3 regions of the Shewanella aestuarii genome follow, and region 1 is predicted to be linked to each of the others. Evidence: predicted binding sites of a transcription regulator. Region 1 holds the regulator's gene; each other region holds the start of a gene.
The links. Region 1 encodes sigma-54, which starts transcription at its own class of promoters, with help from an activator protein. Its sites were predicted from a motif close to GTTGGCACGNNNNTNGNNT; they were not measured.

Region 1 (2,278 bases):
GAGACAGCCAAGGTATGGCATTATCGGGGGGTGAACGTCGTCGAGTTGAAATCGCCCGAGCATTAGCGGCAAACCCTAAGTTTATCTTATTAGATGAACCTTTTGCAGGGGTAGACCCCATCTCGGTTATTGATATCAAGAAAATTATTCAACAGTTAAAAAATCGTGGTTTAGGGGTACTGATCACCGACCATAATGTGCGTGAAACCCTTGATGTATGTGAACGCGCTTACATTGTTAGCCAAGGTAATTTGATTGCCGAAGGCACACCGGAAGAGATCCTAAACAATCAGCAAGTTCGGGCTGTATACTTAGGCGAACAATTCAAGCTATAGTTAATCTGAGGTGTAATTTAAATCAACGATGATTAAATTCAATCAGTGATTCACAGTCACAATGTTAACGGATAAAATAACAACTAACATTCAGTTTTAATTAACTATTTCAGTAATGAATTACTGTATAATCTGTGTGGCAAACCATATTTCATCTAGGGATTAGTCGTAATGAAAGCTTCACTCCAACTAAAAATGGGTCAACATCTAACGATGACCCCACAGCTGCAACAAGCGATTAGGTTGTTGCAGTTATCTTCATTGGAGCTTCAGCAAGAAATTCAACAGGCATTAGATTCAAATCCCCTACTAGAAATGGAAGATGAGTTTTCACCATTAAACACTGAAAAGTCAAAAGATCAATCTGACACCGACTTCAATGAAGTCTCGGTATCTGCGGTTGAAAGAGATACCTCAAACGTCGATACAGCAGAATCACTAACCAAAGAACAACTACCAGATGAACTCCCAATGGACACCTCTTGGGATGAAGTCTATACCGCATCGCCAATGTCTGGTTCAGGTTCTGGTAACCTGCCAAGTGATGATATGCCATTTCAAGGTGAAACCTCTGAAGGCTTATATGAACATCTAGAATGGCAAAAAAACCTAACCCCATTTTCCGAAACCGACTTAGCCATTGCCACAGCCATTATTGATGCCATTGATGACACAGGCTACTTAACCCAAAGCACTGAAGATATTTTAGAGGCGATGGGCGATGAAAATATTGAGCTTGACGAAGTTGAAGCCGTATTAAAGCGCATTCAGCATTTTGACCCAATAGGCGTGGCATCACGAGACTTGCGTGAGTGTCTATTAATTCAACTAATGCAATATGCCCCTGACACGCCGCACATTGAAAACGCAAAACTGTTGATCAAAGACTATTTAGATTTGATCGCTGGTCGAGATTTTCGCACCTTAATGCGAAAAACCAAGCTCAAAGAAGATGATTTACGCGAAGCTATAGAGCTAATCCAATCACTGAATCCGCGTCCAGGGGCAATGATCTCCCCCCCTGATGACGATTATGTTATTCCAGATGTATCAGTGACCAAAAAGAATGGCCGCTGGGTAGTTGAATTAAACCCAGATAACATGCCAAAAATTAGTATTAATCAGCACTATGCTTCAATGGCTCGCAGTACCAAAAACCAAGCAGATAGCCAATTTATTCGTGGCCATTTACAAGAAGCCAAGTGGTTTATCAAAAGCTTAGAAAGTCGCAACGACACCTTACTTAAAGTCGCCAATTGCATTGTGCAATTTCAACAAGGTTTCTTTGAATATGGTGAAGAAGCCATGAAACCTATGGTGTTAAATGATATTGCTGAAGCCGTTGAAATGCATGAATCTACCATTTCACGGGTTACCACCCAAAAATACATGCACACCCCACGGGGTTTATTTGAACTGAAATATTTTTTCTCTAGCCACGTTAGCACTGACGATGGCGGAGAATGCTCTTCAACAGCAATCCGCGCATTTATTAAAAAGCTGGTTGCGGCTGAAAACCAGAAAAAGCCATTAAGCGATAGTAAAATGGCCGAACTGCTGGCCGAGCAAGGGATTAATGTTGCGCGTCGTACTATCGCGAAATATCGTGAAGCGATGATGATCCCGCCCTCAAACCAACGTAAGAGTTTATAACCTACTAAGCGATTGGAGGAACTATATGCAAATCAATTTATCAGGACATCATGTAGAAATTACCGAGTCACTTCGAGAATATGTCGCGACAAAATTCACAAAGCTTGAACGACATTTCGATCAGATCAATAATGTCAACGTGGTACTGAACGTTGAAAAACAATCACAAAAAGCAGAAGCTAAAGTGAGTTTAAACGGCGCTGAAGTATTTGCCATGTCAGAAAACAGTGACATGTACGCAGCCATAGACGCCCTGATCGATAAACTCGATCGTCAGGTTATTAAACACA
Region 2 (2,278 bases), 600 kb from region 1:
TGTTTTTAGAACAACATAGCGGCATCGTATTGGGTGAAAATAAGCAATACCTAGTAAGAAGTCGTCTAGCACCTCTTATGGGGAAATATAATCTCCCCTCTCTGTCAGACGTTGTTAAACATTCAATGAGACCTACTGAGCGTCAATTGCGCTCAGAAGTCATCGATGCTATGACCACCAACGAAACCTTATGGTTTCGTGACAAATACCCATTCGATTTACTGCAAAATGCATTGTTACCCGAGTATTCAAAGTTAGGGCGCCCCTTACGCATTTGGTCTGCGGCTTGTTCCTCTGGGCAGGAGCCTTATTCTCTTGCCATGACCGTGATGGAGTATCAGCAGCGTAGACCGGGTGCATTACCCGGAGGTGTAGCAATTCAAGCAACTGATTTATCACCATCGATGCTTGAGCGTTGTAAAAATGCTGAGTATGACAATTTAGCCTTAGCCCGAGGTTTATCTGATGAGCGTAAGCGTCAGTTTTTTGATGCTTTGCCCAATGGCAATATGAAAGTGAAAGATAATGTTAAGCGATTGGTTAACTTTCGGGCCCATAATTTACTTGAAAGCTATTCGTTGCTGGGGAAATACGACATTATTTTTTGTCGTAATGTGTTGATTTATTTTGCACCGGAGGCAAAAGCAAAAATTTTGCGGCAATTTGCTGCCGCTTTAAATCCTCAGGGGATATTATTTCTTGGGGCTTCAGAGTCAATTGCCGGTTTGACGGACGAGTTTAATATGGTTCGGTGTAATCCTGGCATCTATTATCAAAAGAAAACCTAATCTAACTAACCGAAAAGCATACGGTAATTGGATTGTATGCTTTATTTTTTGCATCTATTCCTTCTAACTCCCTTTTTCGAAAATATTGGCATACCCTTTGCTACATATCTATCAGATAGCTGATGGAGGCAATTTTATGGCGATTAACTTTGATAATGCACTTGGGGTACATCAATACTCTTTAGGTGTAAGGGCCCAGCGAGCCGAAGTTTTATCAAGCAACATTGCAAATGCTAATACCCCAGGGTACAAAGCTCGCGATGTTGATTTTGCTTCTGCTATGTCAGCTGCTCGTTCACATCAAAAAGGCTTATCGATGAGTCAAACCACTGAAAAGCATTTTGATTTAACCGCTCTTAATCAGCAGCATGTTAAATATCGTGTAGTTAATCAACCTGATACAGGTGATGGCAACACTGTTGATATGCAGCAGGAACAAACCGCTTTTATGCAAAACGCACTTGAGTACCAAATGTCTCTAGGTTTTTTGGAAGGCAAATTTAGTGGTATGCGTAAAGCGTTAACAGGTAATTAATTATGAGCTTATTTAATATTTTCAATGTATCAGGATCAGGTATGAGCGCCCAGTCGGTGCGCTTGAATACCACCGCCAGTAATATTGCTAATGCTGATTCCGTTTCCAGTAGCGTTGATAAAACTTATCGTGCACGTCATCCAATATTTGAAGCTGAACTTGCCAATGCGAGTCATCAGCAAAGTGCGGGTCAGAAAGTGAACGTACGTGGGATTGTTGAAAGTGATAAGCCATTAATTAAAGAATACTCTCCTGATCACCCAATGGCTGATACCGATGGCTTTATTTATAAGCCTAATGTGAATGTGATGGAAGAAATGGCCGATATGATTTCAGCTTCACGTTCTTATCAAATGAATGTTCAAGTGGCGGATGCAACAAAATCAATGTTGCAACAGACACTTAGAATGGGTAAATAGCATGATTTTTTTTGGAGGTAATATATGAGCCTCGTAAATCCTTATAGTCAGTCTTTGCCTCAACAGACGTCAAGTGTGTCTAGCACAGGTACAGTGAGTAAAAATACTGTGCAATCGAATGCGACTGCAACATCAACAGGCAATCCCTTTTTAGACAGCATTAGATTGCCAAGTGTGCCTGAAACGCCTGAGCCTAAAGATCAAATGTTAAAGCAAGAAGACTTCTTTGCTTTGCTCAGTCAGCAGTTATCGATGCAAGATCCATTTAAACCTGTAGATAATGATCAAATGATTGCCCAAATGGCATCGTTTTCAACGGTAGATGGCATTGCCAATCTGAATGCCGAGATTTTAAATCTCAATAGCGTGATGAGTTCAAGTCAAGCATTGCAGGCATCAGGACTTGTTGGCCGTAAAGTGTTGATTCCATCTGACACTGGTGCCATCACACCTGAAAGCTCTGAAATAAAAGGTGTGGTTAGTACTCCTGAAAAAATCGATACCATTACGATTCGCATTGAAGATGAATCTGGTCA
Region 3 (2,278 bases), 620 kb from region 1:
CGTGCCGGTAATGGCGGCCCAGGGCAAGGTTCAATTACCGCGTTTTATACTGTGTTAACTGAAGGTGACGATCAGCAAGACCCCATCGCGGATGCTTCACGGGCTATTCTAGATGGTCACGTTGTATTATCTCGTCGCTTAGCCGATTCAGGTCATTATCCTGCAATTGATATCGAGCAATCGATTAGTCGTGTCGCCCCTATGGTCATTAGCGATGAGCATTTAGAGGCGATGCGCCGAGTTAAGCAAATGTATTCGCTTTATCAGCAAAATCGCGATTTGATTTCGATTGGTGCGTACTCTCAAGGAAGCGATCCGCGAATTGACAATGCCATACGTCTGCAACCTGCCATGAATGCGTTTTTGCGTCAAAATTTTAAAGAAGCCATTAGCTTTGAAAATAGCGCTATGATGATGAGTCAGATTGCCGCTCAGTGTCAGAACTAATCAGTTGGTAGCAGCATCATTATTGGAGTTGATACATGGCCACCGATCCTCTTTTCACCGTACTCAAGCTGGCAATTGACGCTGAAGAACAAGCGGCAATGCAGTTAAAGTCTGCGCAATTTGAAAAACAAAAACTTCAGGGGCAATTAGAGGCATTAAATAATTATCGTCTTGATTACATGAAGCAAATGGAAGGCCATCAAGGCACAACGTTAAGCGCTAACCAATATCACCAATTTCATCAATTTATTAAGCAAGTTGACACTGTGATCAGCCAGCAAGTTGCAGCCGTTCAAGAGGCTGATAAACAAGTAGGCTATCGGCAAAAGCATTGGTTGGAAAAACAGCAAAAACGTAAAGCGGTTGAAATGCTGCTTAAACATAAAGCTGACAAAGCAATGATTGCTGAAGCTAAGCGTGATCAAAAAATGTCAGATGAATTTGCCATGCAACAATACCTTCGTAACCGAGCTCGTCGTTAGATCTTTAATCAATGCCCTTGTTACATATCCCGCTTTGTCTAATTGAGCACTTTTAAATCTGTCAGTCTTTAGGTTGGCACTTAAATTGCTTTAAATCAGATATTAATTGTTTTTATGAATTAATCGTCAGTGTTGTGACGTTTTTGCGTCAGTAAAGTTGGTGGCCTCTAAGCATTATCAATAACCAATTTTAGCACCATTAATTCTTTTCAAGATTTGATTATCGGAGCATAAATTATGCAACAAATGAGCAATATATTACTGTCTGCTAATAGTAAAAATGCTGGCGGGGTGACTAAAGATGCTGCGCAAGTATCTGATAATCAATCATTCTCATCTGTTTTTAGTCAAGCTAATCAAGCTTCGATTACCAGTGAATCGTCAAAGCCCACGTCTCAATACAACACATCCTCTGAGCAAGCATTAATCAGTAAAGGTGTTGAACTTTCAGAACCTTTAGTTGATGCCGATATTGAGTTTATTTTTGCTCAACTAGATATGGCGCAATCTTTTGACAAATCCAAAGGCGACGGAAAATCTTTGCCGCACAGTGATAACACCGTCGTAGCTCAACAAGCTATTGACGAATCATTTGACTTAGATTCTTTGTTGCCATTTTATGATAAAAAACATCAAAACAAACCGATGATAGAAAGTATTATCGAGTCTTCAGTTATTTCAGACGAGCAGAAGTTATTTCAAGCTACTATTAATCCACCATTAACAGGCCAAAGTAGCAGCGATTTTTTATCATCTTTAACTTTCGATGAGTCCCAAAAATTGATGGATTTTACCAATAAGGATTTAGTTGAACTGCAAGGCCTATCGCCACAGCAATTGGCCGACATCGTCGAAGAGTTTAACTTGCAAGCGCCTGTTATCGATGAATCAATTCTAGCGCTAGTGGATTTAGATCTAGAAGCGGATGTGAGTAAACCGGATCTCCATTCAATAAAGGCTGATGTGCTAAATCTAGTGTCAAAAGAGACGGATAAATTAAGTGATGTGTCGATAACTCAAAACATGACTAACACGAGTAATATCGATTTGAACAAGCAAAAAGTAGATGCTGACAATCCGAAAAATATCGATTTGAATAAGCCAAATGTAGATGTGGCCAATGCGAAAAATATTGATTTAGATAAGTTAAATATTGCACAGTCAAACAAACCAAATGTAGTACCTGCGAATATTGAAACGAAAGTCACTGATACCCAAAACAAGAGTAGCAATAATTCAGCGACATTATTTGCTTCTACCTATCAACAATCTACCGAGCAGGTGCTCGGCGATAAGGATCGAGTGGATGGTCAAATTAAAAATCAGTGGGTGCAGGAAGTTGATTTGAG

Region 2: a site for sigma-54 is predicted at 873-891, ahead of flgB (flagellar basal body rod protein FlgB). Genes of this name have one in related genera too.
Region 3: a site for sigma-54 is predicted at 1,002-1,020, ahead of HBH39_RS05310 (flagellar hook-length control protein FliK). Genes of this name have one in related genera too.

Annotation. Positions count from the first base shown of each region.
Region 1 is NZ_CP050313.1:525,354-527,631, reverse strand. Features, by position in the region: gene lptB (LPS export ABC transporter ATP-binding protein) at 1-335, shown strand, start outside; gene HBH39_RS02485 (RNA polymerase factor sigma-54) at 507-1,988, shown strand; gene hpf (ribosome hibernation promoting factor) at 2,014-2,278, shown strand, end outside.
Region 2 is NZ_CP050313.1:1,123,277-1,125,554, forward strand. Features, by position in the region: gene HBH39_RS05175 (CheR family methyltransferase) at 1-788, shown strand, start outside; gene flgB (flagellar basal body rod protein FlgB) at 925-1,323, shown strand; gene flgC (flagellar basal body rod protein FlgC) at 1,326-1,742, shown strand; gene flgD (flagellar hook assembly protein FlgD) at 1,767-2,278, shown strand, end outside.
Region 3 is NZ_CP050313.1:1,149,835-1,152,112, forward strand. Features, by position in the region: partial or broken gene fliI (flagellar protein export ATPase FliI) at 1-447, shown strand, start outside; gene fliJ (flagellar export protein FliJ) at 483-929, shown strand; gene HBH39_RS05310 (flagellar hook-length control protein FliK) at 1,167-2,278, shown strand, end outside.